2 linked regions of the Cycloclasticus pugetii PS-1 genome follow. The protein of the gene in region 2 binds, or shares a complex with, the protein of the main gene of each other region. Links are inferred from orthologs where the notes say so. Each region holds a gene or a part of one and is shown on either strand. Other genes may lie near its edges. The genes, in order: groL and metK.

The links.
Region 1: the proteins of metK (region 2) and groL are in contact, whole or in part, in a cryo-EM structure (PDB 8P4O), measured with the Escherichia coli proteins. The link is inferred for Cycloclasticus pugetii PS-1 from one-to-one orthologs.

What each region holds. Positions count from the first base shown.
Region 1 is NZ_ARVU01000001.1:464,793-467,761, reverse strand. It holds groL (chaperonin GroEL), read right to left. Parts: upstream 2,332-2,969; coding sequence 670-2,331; downstream 1-669. Other genes in the region: CYCPU_RS0102330 (HesA/MoeB/ThiF family protein), read left to right, coding at 2,932-2,969; groES (co-chaperone GroES), read right to left, coding at 2,364-2,651; CYCPU_RS0102345 (alkene reductase), read left to right, coding at 1-452.
Region 2 is NZ_ARVU01000001.1:2,275,920-2,292,430, reverse strand. What follows is about bases 7,108-10,015. They hold metK (methionine adenosyltransferase), read left to right. Parts: upstream 7,108-7,933; coding sequence 7,934-9,097; downstream 9,098-10,015. Other genes in these bases: ahcY (adenosylhomocysteinase), read left to right, coding at 9,138-10,015; CYCPU_RS0111145 (methyltransferase family protein), read left to right, coding at 7,108-7,657. Also shown: CYCPU_RS0111190 (DODA-type extradiol aromatic ring-opening family dioxygenase), read right to left, coding at 1-394; CYCPU_RS0111185 (cytochrome b), read left to right, coding at 475-1,035; CYCPU_RS0111180 (2-keto-4-pentenoate hydratase), read right to left, coding at 1,079-1,930; CYCPU_RS0111175 (M18 family aminopeptidase), read right to left, coding at 1,936-3,222; peptide-methionine (R)-S-oxide reductase MsrB, read right to left, coding at 3,224-3,613; CYCPU_RS0111165 (phospholipase A), read right to left, coding at 3,668-4,573; CYCPU_RS0111160 (MBL fold metallo-hydrolase), read right to left, coding at 4,710-5,624; CYCPU_RS0111155 (hypothetical protein), read right to left, coding at 5,649-6,263; CYCPU_RS0111150 (DUF4202 domain-containing protein), read right to left, coding at 6,263-6,820; more of CYCPU_RS0111145, read left to right, coding at 6,935-7,107; more of ahcY, read left to right, coding at 10,016-10,541; metF (methylenetetrahydrofolate reductase [NAD(P)H]), read left to right, coding at 10,544-11,392; CYCPU_RS0111125 (YcgL domain-containing protein), read left to right, coding at 11,389-11,685; CYCPU_RS0111120 (16S rRNA (uracil(1498)-N(3))-methyltransferase), read left to right, coding at 11,688-12,419; CYCPU_RS0111110 (hypothetical protein), read left to right, coding at 12,922-13,494; gshB (glutathione synthase), read left to right, coding at 13,538-14,479; and 4 more genes. UniProt on the Escherichia coli protein: Catalyzes the formation of S-adenosylmethionine (AdoMet) from methionine and ATP.

The sequences.
Region 1 (2,969 bases), 1.8 Mb from region 2 along the record:
GATTTATGTTGGACGTGACCGATGCTGTTATTTCCGTCTGGGGTGCAGACAAAGTGGGGATGCACTTGGCTCCAAAAGGGGATGCACACGACATGGGCGATTCCAACTTACTAGGCACCTTTAGCTATGTTGCAAAAGAGCTGGGTAAACGAAAAATTGCCTTTATCTGCTCGCGCGAGGCCTACAGTGATGATTGGTTCGGCCCTACATTAAAAAAAGCTTTTGGCGGCGTTTACATTGCCAACCAAGGGTTCACAAAAGAAAGCGCCAGTGCTGTATTAAACTCAAATCAAGCAGATGCAGTCGCCTTTGGCCAACTCTATATTGCGAACCCGGATCTGGTAGAAAGGTTTCGAAACAACGCCCCTCTCAACACACCTGACCCAACAACCTTTTATGCCTCAAGCAGCAAAGGTTATACCGATTATCCGTTGGTTTCACAGGTAAGCTAAAACACAGGCTTGTTTTCGGTAAAGGGAAGAATCAAGAAAAATTTAAAGCAGGGAAGAGCCAGACAATTTTAAAAAGCTTTAGACCTAGGCTCTAAAGGCTTCTACGTCTACTCACAGCACTTTTTTAACCGCTTAAGCATAAAAAAAGCCTGAAAGTGAACCACTTTCAGGCTTTTTAAAACGCTACGAACCAGTATTAGCGAAATATGCGGATGATTTACATCATGCCGCCCATTCCACCCATTCCACCCATACCGCCCATGCCGCCCATATCTGGCATTGCACCTGCGCCAGCACCGGCTTCTTCAGGCTCATCGGTAATCATAGCTTCTGTCGTAATCATCAAGCCCGCAATAGACGCAGCATTTTGAAGCGCTGTTCTCGTTACTTTTGCAGGGTCAAGAATTCCCATTTCAATCATGTCGCCATATTCACCAGTGGCCGCATTGTATCCTTCGTTTCCAGTGCCTTGCTTAACCGCTTGAAGTACAACGGATGCTTCTTCACCAGCATTGGTTACAATTTGACGTAATGGTGCTTCCATTGCGCGTAACGCAATTTTAATACCGATATCTTGATCATGGTTCAGACCTTCAGCTTTGCTTGCAGCCTCTAAAACACGAATTAATGCAGTACCACCACCCGGTACAACACCTTCTTCAACCGCAGCACGTGTTGAATGTAATGCGTCTTCTACACGCGCTTTTTTCTCTTTCATTTCAACTTCTGTTGTTGCGCCTACTTTAATAACAGCAACACCACCAGCTAGTTTAGCCATACGCTCTTGAAGTTTTTCTTTGTCATAATCAGAACTTGCTTCTTCAGCTTGTGAGCGAATTTGTGCTACACGTGCTTCAATGTCTGCCGCTTGACCTGCACCGTCAACAACAACTGTACTGTCTTTAGTAATCGTTACACGTTTTGCAGAACCCAAGTCTTCTAACGTTGCTTTTTCAAGTGTTAAACCAACTTCTTCAGCAATAACAGTACCGCCTGTTAAAATCGCAATGTCTTCTAACATTGCTTTACGACGATCGCCAAAGCCAGGTGCTTTAACAGCCGCTACTTTTACGATACCGCGCATATTATTAACAACTAAGGTTGCTAATGCTTCGCCTTCAATGTCTTCTGCGATAATTAATAATGGACGACCTGCTTTTGCAACGGCCTCTAGAGTTGGAAGCAAATCACGGATATTTGAGATTTTTTTATCGTGTAATAAAATGAAAGGGTCTTCCATATCAACACTCATGCTTTCTTGATTGTTGATGAAGTAAGGTGACAAGTAACCACGATCAAATTCCATACCTTCAACGACGTCTAATTCGTTTTCTAAACCAGACCCTTCTTCGACAGTAATAACGCCTTCTTTACCCACTTTGTCCATTGCTTCAGCAATGATTTTACCGACGGATTCATCAGAGTTAGCAGAAATTGTACCTACTTGAGCAATTGCTTTGGTATCAGCACAAGGCACTGATAAGTCTTTAATTGCATTAACTGCAGCAACAACCGCCTTATCAATACCACGCTTTAAATCCATTGGGTTCATACCCGCTGCGACAGATTTCAAGCCTTCAGTAAGAATAGCTTGAGCCAACACTGTTGCAGTTGTTGTTCCATCACCGGCAACATCAGATGTTTTAGCGGCAACATCTTTTACCATTTGCGCGCCCATGTTTTGGAACTTGTCTTTTAATTCGATTTCTTTTGCAACCGACACACCATCTTTAGTGATAGTTGGGCCGCCGAAGCCTTTGTCTAACACAACATTACGGCCTTTAGGTCCTAATGTTACTTTAACTGCTTTTGCTAGTGTGTTTACACCTTCAACCATTAGGCTGCGTGCATCATCACCAAATTTAACTTGCTTTGCCATGTTTCTTTTCCTTTCTCTAAATAAACTTTAAATTATTCAACAACTGCAATGATGTCGCCTTCGCTCATCACCAATAATTCTTCACCGCCTACTTCAACTTCAGTACCGGAATATTTGCCAAACATCACGTTATCGCCAACCTTTACAGACATCGGCTGAACATCACCTTTACTATTGATAGCACCATTACCCACAGCAACAATGTTGCCTTGACTTGGTTTTTCTTTTGCCGAATCTGGAAGCACGATACCGCCTGCACTAACCGCTTCTTCTTCAACGCGTTTAATAATGACGCGATCACCTAATGGACGTAAGTTCATTTATTGAATCTCCTATTGTTTAATATTGATATAGCCATTATGGCTAGCCCCATAGATATGGGGTGATGTTCAACTAAATCAACCCCATAATATGAAAAATTTTATGGCTTTTTTAAAAGTTTGAAGACTGCAGCATAAAAATGCTTAACTACTGTCGCCTCAGCCTACCTGCTGAACCAACAAATAAGCGTCTTTTGCTTATCTTCTACGAAACTTATGGTTAATAATCATAAAACTCAGTTACCATAATTATTGGCAACAATAACCTATACAGCTGACCATGAATGACGAACAACTTCTTAGATACAGCCGACAAAT
Region 2 (16,511 bases):
TCACTTTTAAAGGCACAAAGGTGCCGTGATCATAGCCATGATCGGGGTCAAGTGCACAGTCAATATCTGCATTTTTTAAAAGCGCTTGTATTTGCTTAGCAAGCTCTGGCGAGCCTGGAGCAGGGTAAGTCAGTTCGTAAGTATGTGGTGGAAAACCGTAGTAATCAAAATATAGCGGCGGGTGAGGCTGCGAGTTGATCCTAATAACGTCTTCTTCCCAATGCGCAGAGATAACAATAATGGCTTTTGGTTTTCTCGGAAGAATTTTATGAAGATTTTGTAACCATCCTTTCATGGTGTCCCACGTATCTGCAGGGCCACGCGTCCAATCCATAAAAAAACAAGGGCCGCCTCCATGAGGGATGTAAATAGTTGGAAAAATTGGGTTGGACATAAGCCTTAAATAACTATTGAATTAGGTAAGATATGATATATCATCTAACGCTTAAGTAACTAAAAAAAGAGGGGGTTTAAATGAGTGATTCGAGAGTTAAGCTGTCGTGTGTATCCGTTGCGCTGCATTGGATTGTCGGCATTTCAATAATTATGTTGGTAGCCGTTGGTGTGTACATGACCGATTACAAGGTGTATGCCTTGTATCCTATCCATAAGTCGGTAGGAATGATTGTTTTTATCTTTATATTTGCACGTGTGGTCTGGCGTGTGAAGCAAGGTTGGCCGGAGCCTGCAAGTACCTATAAATCATGGGAGCATGCACTGTCTAAACTGGTACATTGGACGCTTATTATTGCGACAGTAGTGATGCCTGTTTCAGGAATGTTAATGTCGGGTCTAGGCGGGCATGGGCTTTCTGTTTTCGGCTTAGAGCTCTTGGCTGCAACACCAAATCCTGATGAGGCTGGAAAAATGATCCCTATTAATGGGCCTATTGCAGGGGTGGCGCACGAGACACACGAAATTGCTGGTAAGTTAATGTTTGTAGCATTTCTTTTACATGTATCAGGTGCACTAAAGCACCACTTTATGGATAAAGATGGTACTTTGAAAAGAATGCTTGGTCAGCGCATAGACTAAACATCAAAAGGGCGGGAAACCGCCCTTTTTTATTTGTTTGATTTTATTTAAACAACACCGATACACTAACGTGCTGTTGATTTCCAAGTCCTGTATAGATGGCAGTTAAACGACCTTTTTTTATAGGTACTGGCGAAGTAAGGCTACCAAGTGATAAGTAAGCGCCTGGCTTTAGAGGGTAATTTAAAGCCAATAGGCGATCTCTTAGCCAACGAATAACATTAACTGGGTTGCCCATCAGCGAGGAACAGGCGCCAGTTTTTAAATGGCTGCGGTCCTCTTCGTAGACGATGCCGACTTGACAGAGGTTTAGGTTTTCAATCAATTCCATTGGAATCGGTTCCCCCATTACTCCATAACGAGCGCCGGTATTAATCGCCATCAGCATGTCGGCTGTTAACGGTTTATCTGTTGAAAAAAGTCTATCGGGTACCTCGATAAAGGGAATAACTTGGTCAATAGAGGCGAGTATTTCTTGATCGGTTATTGCGTTATTGATGGCGGAATCTTTGATTCGTACCAATAAGTCAGCTTCTGCAAACGGGTGAGTGGCGGCGTTTATGTTGATTACGGCTGGGCTTTCTAGCAACATTTTATTTAAAAATATGCCTAGCAACGGATGCTCAATGCCCATTTTTTGTTGAATGTCCGGGTTTGTTATAGCCGCTTTGTACCCAGCGATGCCGCCCCAATTTTCCGATAAGGCATAGACAACGTGTTTTTGAATTTCTAGCGCCGTTTCTGTTGTCAGTCCGGGAATGGCATCGGCCTCAGTGTTATCAGTAAAGTGCTGATAAATATCCAACGCTGTACGTGGTACAAAGTTTTCTTGGCGCATAAAAAAGATAGCCACGGCGGCCACGGCAAAGATTAAAAAGGTAAATTTAAATTTCATAAGCTTTAACTGAAGAATTGAGTAAATACATGAGTGATGTCGTGATGGTCAGCGACCCCTGCGCTTTCGCGGATGCTATGCATTGCCCACATTGGGCAACCTACATCAACGGTTTGGATGCCTAGTTGTGCCGATGTCATGGGGCCAATAGTGCTGCCACAACCTAGGTCGGTTCGGTGGGAATATTGCTGATAAGCGACTTTAGCCTGTTCGCACAAATGAATAAATCGAGATTGAGAGGCACTGTTTGAGGCATAGCGAATATTCGCATTTACTTTGATAACGGGACCCTGATTAACGAATACCTTGTGCTCAGGTTCATAAGCATTAGGGAAATTAGGCTGATAAGCGTGAGCCATATCGGCGCTAATCATAAAACTATTAGATAAAGCGCGTTTATAGTCCTCGGTAGATAGGTTTAGTGAGCCTGCAATGCGTTCGAGTACATCGGGTAAGAAGCTGCCATCGGCCCCTTTATGGCTGTTGCTACCTATTTCTTCATGGTCAAAAAATGCACAAATATTAAATTGTTGCGAATGCAGGGAGGCGTCAGATATTAACGCACTGAGACCAGCGTGACAGGAGGCTAAATTATCGAGTTGACTATTGGTGTAAAACTCATCATTCAAACCGTATAGGGAGCCTGCCTGCGTGTCGACAGCATGTAACTCCCAGGCAGAAATAGTATCACTATTGATGCCCAGCTCCGTTGCTAACAGCTCAACAAGAGCCGGTTGTTCATTATCGAGTGACAGCAATAAGGGCAGCTCGGTTTGTTTATTAAGCTTTAAGCCATCGGTATTAACCTGCGGATTCATGTGTATAGCAAGGTTTGGGAGGCGTAGAAAAGGCTTTTTAAAATATACTAATTTGGAGAGTAAGGTGCCGTTTTGGTTGATATGTACGCGCCCTGCTAGGCTTAAATCGCGGTCGGTAAAGGTGGCTAGCAATGGGCTACCATAAATCTCTACAGCTAAACGGTTGATACCGCTTTGTTGTTGGTCTGGTTTAGGTTTTACCCGTAACCCTGGTGAGTCAGTGTGGGCGCCGATCAGCCTAAACCCCTCTTGAGCAAGGTTATTTGAACCGACGGTAAAGGCGATGATGCTAGAGTCGTCTCGTTTGACATAATAACGCCCATTCGGTTGTAATGCCCATGTATCACCCTCTAATAGTTCACTGAAACCTTTGTTATCTAGGATTTCTTTGCTCGTGTGAACAGCGTGCCAAGGGCTTGGGCTAGCATCGATATATTGCAGTAAGGCTTGGGCGTGTTGTTGGGCAGTTAACATGTTATTTCTTGGGGTCTAAATTGAGTGATGCGGAATTAATACAATAGCGTAAGCCTGTTGGTTGCGGGCCGTCTGGAAAGACGTGTCCAAGGTGGCTATCACATTGAGCGCAGACCACTTCAATACGGACCATACCGTGACTTTCATCTCGGTTTTCTTTAATAGCATTTGAGTGGATGGGCTTCCAAAAGCTTGGCCAGCCACTACCCGAGTTGTATTTGCTGTCGGACTCAAACAAAGGCGCGTCACAGCACTTGCAGAGATAGAGGCCCTCGGTTTTAGTGTCTACATAAATGCCAGAAAAAGCAGCTTCGGTGCCCTTTTGGCGGCAAATATTATATTCTTCTGCGGTTAATTTAGCTTTCCAGTCGTTGTCACAGTCTGTTTGCATGCGTTGACCCTTTGATGTTGATGAATAAATTATACCTGACAAAAAAGTGCTGGTTTATAACCAATCATTCAGTTGGATTCCAAAGCCTAGGCTATTGGTGTGGTTGTTATAGTCGAGAAGGCTCTCGCCGTAACCATTGAACCATTGCACATAGCCGCGAACATTATTATGTATCGGGAAGCTCCAGCCTAGTTCGATAGCACCTTTATTGCTGCTTGTTTTGAGGTTATTTCTGAATAGAAGTGAAAAACTATGTTGTTGTTTTTTATACACGCCCCTTAATTCAAAGTGACCTAAAAAGTCGTCAATATCATGGTTGTCATCTTGTGATTCACTTTCAGGAATACGGTACCAGGGTTTAAATGACAGGTAGATGTCGCCTTTTTCTAGGATAAAGTCTGTATAGAGGCGGTTCCAGCTTCTTGATAATAAGCCTGATTGGCCATTCGATTGATGGGTGAACCCCGTCAAAATGGCAGAGTTGCGGAACCCTAAAATTGTATAGTCGGTGTCGAACGAAAGCCATGTTTCAGCTTCATGATTGGTGTCACGAAAGGGGGAAGAGTGAGTTTTATTGAATTGCTGCCAGAAAGACCGGTTGGTGTATGCGGCATATAAATCCCCTTGCCCAAAGATAAGGTTTCGAGCGATGGGCAGTTTCATGCTGATTTGAAACTTTGTTTCTAGGTGCTGAAGATCTGGGTTAACGTCTGGGTAAGCGGCTTCAAATGGTGTTGTGCTAGGATCGCTGGTGTTATAGCTGGCAATAATGTAATTAGGTTTATGTGGCAGCAAAGAAAAAGCATTCCAACTGGCAGTTTTTTCTTGCAGTTGGCGACGCTTTAATGCAGAAAAATGCTCCTCCTCTGAAGCCATTGTGTCTTGGCATTGCTGTTTCAGTTCGCCCACGGTCATAGTGTTTTCTGCCGTATTGAGTAAATTGGACAAGCAAGTTGTCATCGGATTGTCTTCGGCAGCAAATAGCGGAGTACAGAATAAAGTCAGTACGGTAAGAAGTTTTTTCATAGTCATGATTTGGGTAATAAAAAAGCAGCTGAAAAAAGGTCAGCCGCTTTTTTTGTATTGTGAGGGTGGTTTATTGCTGTTTGGGTAGGCTATTAAAGATTATTTTAATCCAGTTCTCTTCGTTGATAAAACCACCACCCCAAGCGGCCCATTTGCTAGGTAATCCGGCCAGTTGGATTTGATCAAGTGTTTTACCTGAAGCGGCTTGCTGCTTAACGAACTGTGTTGTATCGGTTAGCATTGCGTAATAGTTTTTTAGCCCTTTCACATCCGATAGTTCGCCATGGCCTGGGATAACAAGCGCATCTTCAGGTAATGACTCAATTATTTCGCTGATATTGTGTGTCAAGGTAAAGGCATTGCCTCCGGTGTCTAAGTCTACAAAAGGGAAAAAACCATTAAAAAAATGATCACCTAAGTGAACAACATTGCTTTTTGGAAAATAGATGACAGCATCACTATCAGTGTGACCATGTGCATGGTGGATAAATTGAATTTCCTCATTATTAAAATGAATGTTAATGGCTTGTTCAAAGGTGATGATGGGCCACGCTTCTTTTGGTGAGGCCGGTGACTTCCCAAAGAAGTTTTCTTGGTCAGTCATTAAACGTTTCCTAGTATTCGTATGCGAAATAATGGTCGCATCTTTTGAAAAATAAGCGTTATTACCAGAATGGTCACCGTGCCAGTGAGTATTAAGAATAAAGCGCAGCTGACCTTTGCTGATATCGTTTAGTGCGGCATCAATTTTTTTGGACATTGGCCCCAGTTGGTCATCGACCAATAAAAGGCCATCTGGGCCAGCCGATACGCCAATATTGCCGCCGGCAAAGCCTCCAGCTCCTTCAAGCATATAAATATTACCGCGTACATGCGTTGTTTTAAGTGTGATGTTTGAAAAGACGTCTTCTGTAGATCCTGCATAAGATTGGCTAAAAAGAAATGCAGAAAGGAAGAATAAAAAAATCTTGTTGCCTACGTTCATTTATTGTCTCCGAGATTTTTTGTTTTATGAGTCATCATCCGGTGTTGGATGCCACCCAGAATACCATAAGTCAATAGGGATTATTTCAGGCTCGATACCATTTTTATGGAACCACGAATCAACAGCAAACCGTTTGCCAGAGTCCAACTGCTCGATGACCGCAGATGTATGCGGCCAACCGTTTAGGAAGAAACCGCGGTTAATACGATAGCCTTCTTTATGAAAGCGCATTAGCCCGCGCTCACGAAAGAGCCTTAGGTATAAAGTTGTGTTTGTGGCCTCATCAACGCAGTCCATTTGATGGCTCCGGTCTTGAAAAAAAGCGGCGAACGTACCCGGCAAGTCGTCTTGAGTGTGTGTTATCTCACCAATAAACGTTTCCATTTGAGCAATGGCCAGTGATAGTTGCTGGCGTTCTATTTTAGCTGATGCTGCTTTAGGTGAAAAAAGTTGCTCAATGGTGAACCATTGAGCGTCGTCGAGTGTTACAGTCTGAACTGTTTTGCAACCATAGCCATAACACACCTCAAAGGCGTCAGCGGGTACTGTCACCAGTTCTTTTTTTGGCAAGGCGCAACCGGCCAGTAGGGTTAAAAAGCCAAGCCCGATAATAAAAGAGGTAAGCGCAGGTTTGTGCATTAAGCCAATGCCTTAGCGACTAATTTTTCTAAATGAGGCGGTAAGGTTAAGGCTAACGCCGCTTGGCGGCCCTTATCCGACATTTTTCCCCAAGTTTTTTGCACAATGTCAATTATTTTTTCTTCACTATGTTTGTTGGCAAAGGCATCGAAATAATGGTTTAAAAAAACCAAGCAAGACACGTCTTCCAATGTTTGTGCCTCAGGGTCAGATTTAAGCCTCTTTTTTTGAATAATACTGTTTGCTCGTTCAATGTCGGCGTCGTCATAGCCACTTTCTTGCATCGCGTCGACTAAAATTTTTGCATGTAATTTCGCCAGCTCTGTGCGCCACGTTAAATAGCCCGTTAAACCGGCAGGGTAATCTTTTCGAGCTAGTTTCCAACGACACACATGCTGGGCATAGCAAGCTAAGGTGAGAGCGTCAGATGCGTTTGGTTCAAAAGCCTGAAGGGTTTTTAGCATGCGTTGTGAATATAGCGCTTCTGTGCCGTTTGTTGGGTCGTTAGCATTTGCGAGGTCAATGCGTTGCAGTGTTTGTTGTAATTTAGTTGTCATAGTGTGTTGAGTTGCTGTTTGATGGGGTTAGCGTAGGTGCCGATCGTAGGCGTGTATTCTTACTTCTCATAAAGGTAATATAGCAAGAAAATTCAATTTAAATGGGAGAAGCTGATGAGATCTTGGGTGATGCTATATGGGGTGGCTAGTTATGCTCTATTTTGTGCGGTCTTTGTCTATTTTATAGGATTTGTTGGCGGCTTAGGTGTCTCGAAGAGTCTCGCAACACAGTCGACAGAATACTCCCCTTATGCCTTAGTGGTGAATATTGGCTTACTACTCATATGGGGAGTGCAACACAGTGTTATGGCGCGTGGCTGGTTTAAAGACATGATATCGTCAGTGGTGCCGCATCAAGTAGAGAGAAGCACCTATGTACTGGCTTCAAGCCTTGTGTTGGCGATGCTTATGATTTGTTGGCAGCCAATGAATGGCATTGTCTGGCAAATAACAAACAAAGCTGCCATAACACTAGTGTGGTCGGTGTTTGCTTTGGGTTGGGTGGTGGCTCTTCTTTCAACATTTTTAACCAACCATTTTGATCTATTTGGCTTGCGTCAAACGTGGTTGTTTTTTGTTAATAAAACATACACTCAGGTTAAATTTAAAGAGCGTTTATTTTATCAATGGGTTCGTCACCCAATGATGTTAGGTTTGTTAGTAGTATTTTGGTCCTTACCAACGATGACTATTGGGAATATCGTGTTCTCAATTGGCATGTCAGCCTACATTTTTATTGGGATTTACTATGAAGAAAAAGATCTGGCTAGAACCTTGGGTCGGTCTTACACAGATTACCAGCAAAGAACAGCGAGAATTCTGCCAACAATTTATTAGCAAAGGTGGTTTAAGGGCATTGCTAAGCTAAGCCCTTGAAATTTTTAATATATGATCTAAAATAGCTTCACCTTGAATAAGGAACGCTGCGACAGGATCTTCCTGCTAGGCTTATTCAAACAGTCAAATTTTAACTGCGTTCATTATTAACAGGAAACTGAAATAATGAGCATGGTGTCTAGATAAAACGGTGAGTTTTTATCATCTGCCTAACTGGCAACATCCATATAGCCCAACTTTTAGTGCCTATTTTTAAACCGAAGAGGCGAGTTTACTATGAGCAAGAATTTTATTTTTACATCTGAGTCGGTATCTGAAGGACACCCAGACAAAGTAGCTGACCAAGTGTCAGATGCGATGTTAGATGCCTTATTAGAACAAGATGCCTCATCGAGAGTCGCCGTTGAAACAATGGTTAAGACCGGAATGGTGATTTTAGCCGGTGAAGTAACGACAAATGCATGGGTCGATACCGAAGAGCTAGTACGTCAAGTCGTTAAAGATATTGGTTACGACAAACCAGAGATAGGCTTTGATTGGCAAAGTTGTGCGGTGCTAAATGCTATTGGCAAGCAGTCTCACGATATTGCTATTGGTGTGGATGAAAGCGAAGAGCATGAGCAAGGCGCTGGCGACCAAGGGCTGATGTTTGGTTATGCCTGTGATGAAACTGATGTTTTAATGCCGGCACCGGTCACCTATTCTCACCGATTGGTACAGCGCCAAGCAGAGGTGCGTAAGAATGGCGTATTACCGTGGCTGCGCCCTGATGCGAAAAGCCAGCTGACCCTGCGTTATGAAAACAATAAACCAGTGGGTGTAGAAGCGATCGTGTTATCGACACAGCATGCACCCGAGATCAGTTTGGCCAATTTACGCGAAGCGGTGATTGAAGAAATTATTAAACCGGTATTGCCAGATGCGTGGTTTGCCAGTTGTTTGTCTGAAAATATTCATATTAACCCGACAGGCCAATTTATTATTGGTGGCCCTGTGGGGGACTGCGGCTTAACAGGTCGTAAAATTATTGTAGATACCTATGGTGGCATGGCACGCCATGGCGGCGGCGCATTTTCTGGAAAAGATCCTAGTAAAGTAGACCGATCTGCTGCTTATATGTGTCGATATGTTGCTAAAAACATTGTTGCAGCGGGTTTGGCGAAACGTTGTGAAATACAAGTTTCGTATGCGATTGGGGTCGCCAAGCCAACATCCATTGCGGTTGAAACATTTGGTACTGGGCTTATCGACAACGACAAAATAGCTGTACTGATCGGCGAACATTTTGATTTGCGCCCGAAAGGCTTAATTGCAGAATTGGACTTATTGCGTCCGATTTATCGTCCAACCGCAGCCTATGGACACTTTGGCCGTGAATTACCCGAATTTACTTGGGAGCGCACAGATAAAGCCGAGCTATTAAGAGATGCGGCTAAATAGTCAGGCGCACCGACACACAACAATTTAGAGAGATAAAAAAATGAGTTTTACAGATTATAAAGTAGCTGATATGTCATTGGCTGAATGGGGTCATAAAGAAATAGCCATTGCTGAAAGCGAAATGCCGGGTTTAATGGCCTTACAAGAAGAGTTTGGTGAGAGTAAGCCATTAGCAGGTGCGCGCGTTGCAGGCAGTCTACACATGACCATACAAACGGCGGTACTGATCAAAACCTTAGTCGCTTTAGGAGCTGAGGTTCGCTGGTGTTCTTGCAATATTTTTTCTACACAAGATCATGCAGCAGCGGCAATTGCCGACCTTAATATTCCAGTGTTTGCTTGGAAAGGTGAAACGATTGAAGAGTATTGGTGGTGTACAGAGCAGATGATGACTTGGCCAGAAGGGCAAGAAGCGAATATGATTCTTGATGATGGTGGTGATGCGACCTTGTTACTGCATAAAGGCGTTGAGTTTGAAAAAGCGGGTGCGGTACCAGATGCACAAGCAGGTGATAACGAAGAATGGGTTGCCATTCTAGAGGTCTTACGTCGCAATTTACCGCTAGCACCAAATAGATGGCAAAACATGGCTAGCAGTATTAAAGGTGTAACAGAAGAAACAACCACAGGTGTACATCGTTTGTACCAAATGCAAGAAGCTGGTGAGCTGCTTTTTCCAGCAATGAACGTGAATGATTCTGTGACGAAAAGTAAATTTGATAACCTGTACGGTTGTCGTGAGTCATTATTAGATGGCATTAAGCGCGCTACTGATGTGATGATTGCGGGTAAGATCGCCGTTGTGGTGGGTTATGGTGATGTTGGTAAAGGTTGCGCGCAAGCTTTTAAAGGCATGGGTGCAAGTGTTTGGGTGACCGAGGTTGACCCTATTTGTGCATTACAAGCAGCGATGGAAGGTTATCGCGTCGTACGAATGGACGATGTGGCCGACCAAGGTGATATCTTTGTGACAACAACGGGTAACTTGGGTGTAATTAATCACGACCATATGCTGGCGATGAAAAATGAAGCGATTGTTTGTAATATTGGTCACTTTGATTCTGAAATAGATATTGCGTCGCTTGAAAAATACGAGTGGGAAGAAGTAAAGCCACAAGTGGATCACGTCATTTTCCCCGATGGCAAGAGAATTACGCTGTTAGCAAAAGGCCGTTTGGTTAATCTTGGCTGTGCAACAGGACATCCAAGTTTTGTGATGTCGGCATCATTTACCAACCAAGTCATGGCGCAAATTGAGTTTTTCTCAAATGGAGATAACTACAAAAATGAAGTCTATGTGTTACCTAAAACCTTAGATGAAAAAGTAGCGCGTTTGCACTTAGAGAAAATTGGCGTAAATTTAACCGAGCTTACGCAAGAGCAAGCTGACTATATTAATGTCCCTGTTGAAGGACCGTATAAACCACATCACTACCGTTACTAACTATGAGTTTAGAGTCATATCAAAAAATTAGCTTTGAATTCTTCCCACCAAAAACCGAAGAAGGGCGAGTTAAGCTGTTAAATGTCAGTAAAGAGCTGGGCCAACTTGACCCAGCATATTTTTCTGTCACCTTTGGCGCAGGAGGTAGTACTCAACAAGGTACCATTGATACCGTGCTGGATATTAAAAAGCAAGGTTTCTCAGCGGCGCCACATTTGTCTTGTGTGGGGTCTACAAAAGCAAGCATCCGTAAAATTTTATCAAATTATAAGGATAACGGCGTAGACCGCATTGTTGCCTTACGTGGGGACATCCCATCAGGCACCTTGGATATTGGTGAATTTCGCTATGCCAATGAGCTAGTGGCTTTTATTCGTGAAGAAACAGGTGACCACTTCCATATTGAAGTGGCCGCTTACCCCGAAGTTCATCCGCAAGCTGCTAATGCTCAAGCGGATTTAGCTAACTTTAAACAAAAAGTAGAAGCAGGCGCAGATAGTGCCATTACACAATACTTTTTTAATTTTGAGGCGTATGTCCGGTTTGTTGAAGATTGCGACAAAATGGCTATAAATGTACCGATTGTGCCGGGAATTATGCCAATAACAAACTATTCACAGTTGGCGAGATTTTCTGATATGTGCGGTGCTGAAATCCCCCGTTGGATACGTAAACGCCTAGAAGGCTTTGCCGATGACCGCGAATCGATTAAAGCATTTGGGACAGATGTGGTCAGTGAGTTAAGTCAAACATTGCTTGACTATGGTTGTCCGGGACTGCATTTTTACAGCATGAATCAGGCAGAAGCGAGTTTGGCTATTTGCCGCAATTTAGGGATCAGCGCGAAATGAGTCGTGTAAAAGAAATATCCTGTGCCATTTACAAAACGGCTAAGCGTGATGGTTTATATTTATATGTCAAAGAGCAGGATGATTTTTCAGATGTTCCTGTTGAAGTGATGCAGCAATTTCCAGTGCCTGAGCATGTGTTTGATTTAGAATTATCTGCGGAGCGTTCATTAGCACGAGAAGATGTATTAGTCGTGATGAAGAACCTTGAAACGCAGGGTTTTCACTTGCAAATGCCGCCTAAAAATGAAGACCCGATCGACACCATAACATTACCGGATAGTTTGCACGGCTAGCGATGCGTATTTCACGCCTTTTTGTTGAGCAAGATTTAGTCGAAGGAGCCGCTGTAACACTCGAAGCAGATGCGGCGCATTATTTACGCAATGTATTGCGTTTAAAAAAAGGTTACCAATTAACCGTTTTCAATGGCCAAGGCGGTGAATATTCTGCGATAGCGGTCGAGGTCCATCGTAAGGCGGTGGTGCTAGAACTGGGTGCTTGGCGAAATGTAGAATTAGAGTCGCCGCTTCAGATTGAATTGGGCCTGAGTGTTTCCCGGGGCGAACGGATGGATGTAGCGATTCAAAAAGCGACAGAACTGGGCGTGGCGGTTATTACCCCCGTTATTACGCAACACTGTGTTGTTAAACTCACCGAAGAACGTCGTTTGCAGCGCCATCAACATTGGCAAAACATTGTCTATCGGGCTTGTGAGCAGTGTGGTCGAAATAAGCCACCGATCTTAAATGTAACGATGGACTTAGCGCAGTGGCTAAATACAGAGTTGGCGGCAAGCCGTATTATATTTGAGCCGGGTAAGGCAGATACGTTAAGAGATTATCCAAAACCAAATGATGCGGTAGCCGTGCTGATTGGGCCAGAAGGCGGTTTTTCAGAACAAGAAGTGTTGGATGCGCAAGAGGTAAATTTTTCGGCCTTGGGTTTTGGGCCAAGGGTTGTCCGTAACGAAACAGCAGCGATTGCTTCCATTGCAGCGATGCAAGTTCTCTGGGGAGATATGGGGTAGGTTTGCATTTTTGCTGCCGCTAGGGTGTTCATTTCTTTTTGCGACAAAAAGAAACAGAACCAAAGAAAAGGTCGCCCAAATCGCAGTAATGAATTATTTTCGGGTTCGCGCTAAACTCGCTATGCTCAGACAACGCGCTCTCTTATCCGAAAAGAAATAATTCCTAGCGCGATAAAAGGGTACCAAAGTCAAAAGTGAGTGACTTTGATTATAAACCCTCTTGCTCTCACTGAAAAACTAATCAATAAAATAGAGTTTTCTATTGTGGCTGTTTGAGCCCGTTCTTTAGGCGAGTTCCACAGTAGCTATTTTATTGGTTATTTTTGAAGGCACCCTTCAGGGTGAGAGCAGTGGGTGGCATTTTTCTGGTTACTCTTTTGTTGCTACTGACAAAAGAGTCACTCGCCTTTCAAGGCGAAACAGATGAAGAAATCTGGTTGTGTTTAAATGACAACGATAATTTACTATGTTTTGAGGTTGTTATTTGAATTGTAAGAATGATATGGGGAATGCTATTTTTAAATTGATGCTTAGGCAAAACCTTGGTTGTATAGCAAGGTTTCATGACTATATCGATGATGCTTTAAGAGCAACTTTAATAGATGAAGACGCGGACTCATCTGGTGTAGATAAAGCTTATTTGAGGATTAACCTAGAAAAACACTTCCCTGAAAAGCTTCGTGAAACATCTTTTCTGTTAATGTTTGGTCATCTAGAAGAAATGTTGTATTTATTATGGAGAGATAAAAACCCTCGTTCGGTTCAACAAGACGGAGGTTATGGGATAAAAAAATTCAAATCTTATATTAAAGATATATTGGGGGAGCTGGGAGATAATTCTGCGTATTCAATAATAATCAATGCTCAAGAAGTTAGAAATGCTTTGTTACATATAGCTGGTAGAGTGCCTTTATCTAAACACAAAGATGCTTTGAAGCGAGTAGCTATTAGCCATCCTGACAGCTATAAAATTGAAAATGACCGTATTAGAATTGAATTGAGCGGACTACTTGAGTTTCGAAATGCAATTAGTAACTTAACAGAAGAAATTCATAACAAATCTATATGTACATGACACGTTATAATATTAGAGAAAACACTTACAAGCGGAGAGACCCATGCGTTTAGGCGTTGTAATGGACCCTATCGGGTCAATCAATATCAAAAAAGACACCACATTTGCTATGTTGCTTGAAGCGCAAAGCAGGGGCTGGGAGTTGTTTTATATGGAACAACAAGACCTGTACCTGATAAATGGTACTGCGAAGGCGACCTATAAACCATTAACTGTTCAGCGCGATGAAAAAAGTTGGTTTACATTAGGTGAGCCTATTGATGATGTTATGAGTCAAATGGATGCTATTTTAATGCGTGTTGACCCGCCTTTTAACATGAACTTTGTCTATACGACGTATGTTTTAGAACAAGCCGAATCCGATGGTGTATTGGTGGTGAATAAACCGCAGTCTTTGCGTGATGCCAATGAAAAGTTATTTACGGCATGGTTTCCAGACTGTTGCTCGCCTACCTTGGTGACTTCGCAAACTCAACGGATTAAAGACTTTTTGCTTGAGCATGAAGATATTATTGTTAAACCTTTAGATGGGATGGGCGGCGCGTCCATTTATCGACTTAAAAAAGCGGACCATAACCTTGGCGTTGTGCTGGAAACGATGACTAATCATGGAAAAGAATTGACAATGGTTCAGCGCTATCTACCTGAAATTAAGCAGGGCGATAAACGTATTTTAATTGTTAATGGTCAACCCGTACCGTACGCCTTGGCCCGTATTCCTGCCGAAGGTGAAACGCGAGGGAACTTGGCCGCTGGTGGGACAGGTGAGGGCCGAACATTAACCGATAGAGACCGTTGGTTATGTGAGCAAATTGGCCCTACGTTGGTTAAAAAGGGGCTGTTTTTTGTTGGCTTAGATGTGATTGGTGACTATGTGACGGAAATAAATGTGACAAGCCCAACGTGTGTACAAGAGTTGGACAATCAATTTGGTTTAAACATAAGTGCTTTACTGATGGATTGCATTGAGGAGCAACTAGCATAGAGGTGGCTGCTCCAGCTGCCATATCATCAGCGGATAAGCTGGGTTTAACGTTATTTATGGCGGGCATTATTCATGCCTTGGTTATTTTGGGTATTAGTTTTGATGTTGATATCTCGCGTTCCGTTAGTCAAGCACTAGAGGTTGTGTTGGTGGTATCGCCGGATAAAGAGCGGCCTGAAAAAGCTGATTTTTTAGCCCAAGAAGATCAAGTTGGTAGTGGCGAAGCGGAAGAAAAGGCAGTTAATCAACAGCAAGCAGCGTTGCAGCCGAAAAAGCAGTCAGCACAATCTGAGCATACGAAAGAGCAGCAATCGCTGGCTCAGGCTCAAAAGGCGCTCTTGCAAACTGAAGCGGATGTGGCAATTGAGGCTAGCAATAAAAAAGTGCCAAAGCAAAGCAAGGCATTAACGACGGCTGATTTATTGCGTCAAAGTGAGGAAATTGCAAAACTTCAGGCAGAAATTAATGAAGCGGTTACCAGTTATTCACGACGACCTCGAAAATTACACATCAACTCAATTAATGCGCATAAATACAAAGCGGCCAGTTACGAAGCGGCTTGGCAACGCAAAATTGAGCGAGTGGGCAATTTGAATTATCCAGGGGAGGTGAGGCGTAAGCGTTTGTCGGGCACATTAGTAATGAGCGTTGAATTATATGCCGATGGTAATTTAAAGAAAATCATAATTAATCGCCGTTCTGGTCATAAAATTATTGATGATGCAGCAGTCAATATTGTTAAACTATCGGCACCATTTGCCCCGCTCCCTATTGATCTGCAAAAAGATATTGATATTTTGGTCATCACGAGGACCTGGCAATTTTTAAATGAAGGCTCTTTGCTAACACGCTAAAGACCACAACGATGAAATTTTATTTATGAATAAAAAAAACTATCTCACTAATAATTTCCTAATTGCAATGCCAGGAATGGAAGGTGATGACTTTTCTAAATCGGTCACCTACCTATGTCAGCATGATGAAGAAGGGGCGCTGGGTATCGTGATTAATAAACCACACACGATGACCATGAAAGCCATTTTTGATCAATTATCAATTACTGCAGTTAACCCAGCAGTAGCGGCAACGCCTTTATTTATGGGTGGTCCTGTTCAACCTGAGCGAGGGTTTGTGTTGCATACGCCGGTAGGCAACTGGGATTCTACGTTAACGGTGAATGATGAGTTTGCGCTGACCAGCTCAAAAGATATTTTAGAAGCAATTGCCGAAGGTAAAGGGCCCGAGAAATGGATGGTTGCGCTGGGTTATGCGGGCTGGGCTGCAGGGCAATTGGAGCAGGAAATTCAGCGGAATTCTTGGTTACATGGCCAAGCTGAACCACATATTATTTTTGATGAGCCTCTCCCGCAACGCTGGGAATTGGCGGCGCATAGAATAGGTGTTGATATTAGTTTGATGAGTTCTGATGTGGGTCATTGCTAATGGCGGTATGCCTAGGTTTTGATTATGGTGTAAAAAAAATAGGTGTTGCTGTGGGTGATACACAGACACACATTGCCAATGCCTTAACAACGGTTAAAGCAGTGAGACAAAAGACCGGCTGGGACGAGTTAACAAAAATTATTGAGACCTGGCAGCCAACAAAAATGATAGTTGGTATTTCTCGCCAAGAAGATGGTAGTGATAATACAGTTACGCCAAAAATGGAGCGGTTTTCTAGACAGTTAGAAGGGCGGTATCAATGCCCCGTTGAATTATTTGATGAGGCGCTGACAACATTTGAAGCAAAACAAATATTGTTTGATGAGGTTCAGGTGAGTGCCGATAAGTTATGGGAAGTTCAAGACCAAGTCGCTGCGCAGTTGATTTTACAAAGCTGGTTAAACACACAACAACACAAGCAATAAGTATGGATACAGAGTTAAAAGCTATTGATATTGATGCCATCATAAACACAATGGCAGATGAGTTGGCACAAATGATGGAGCGCAAGCAAATAGTTGAGCCACTGATGATAGGGGTGCATACCGGCGGGTTATGGGTGGCAGAAAAGTTACATCAGAAACTAGGG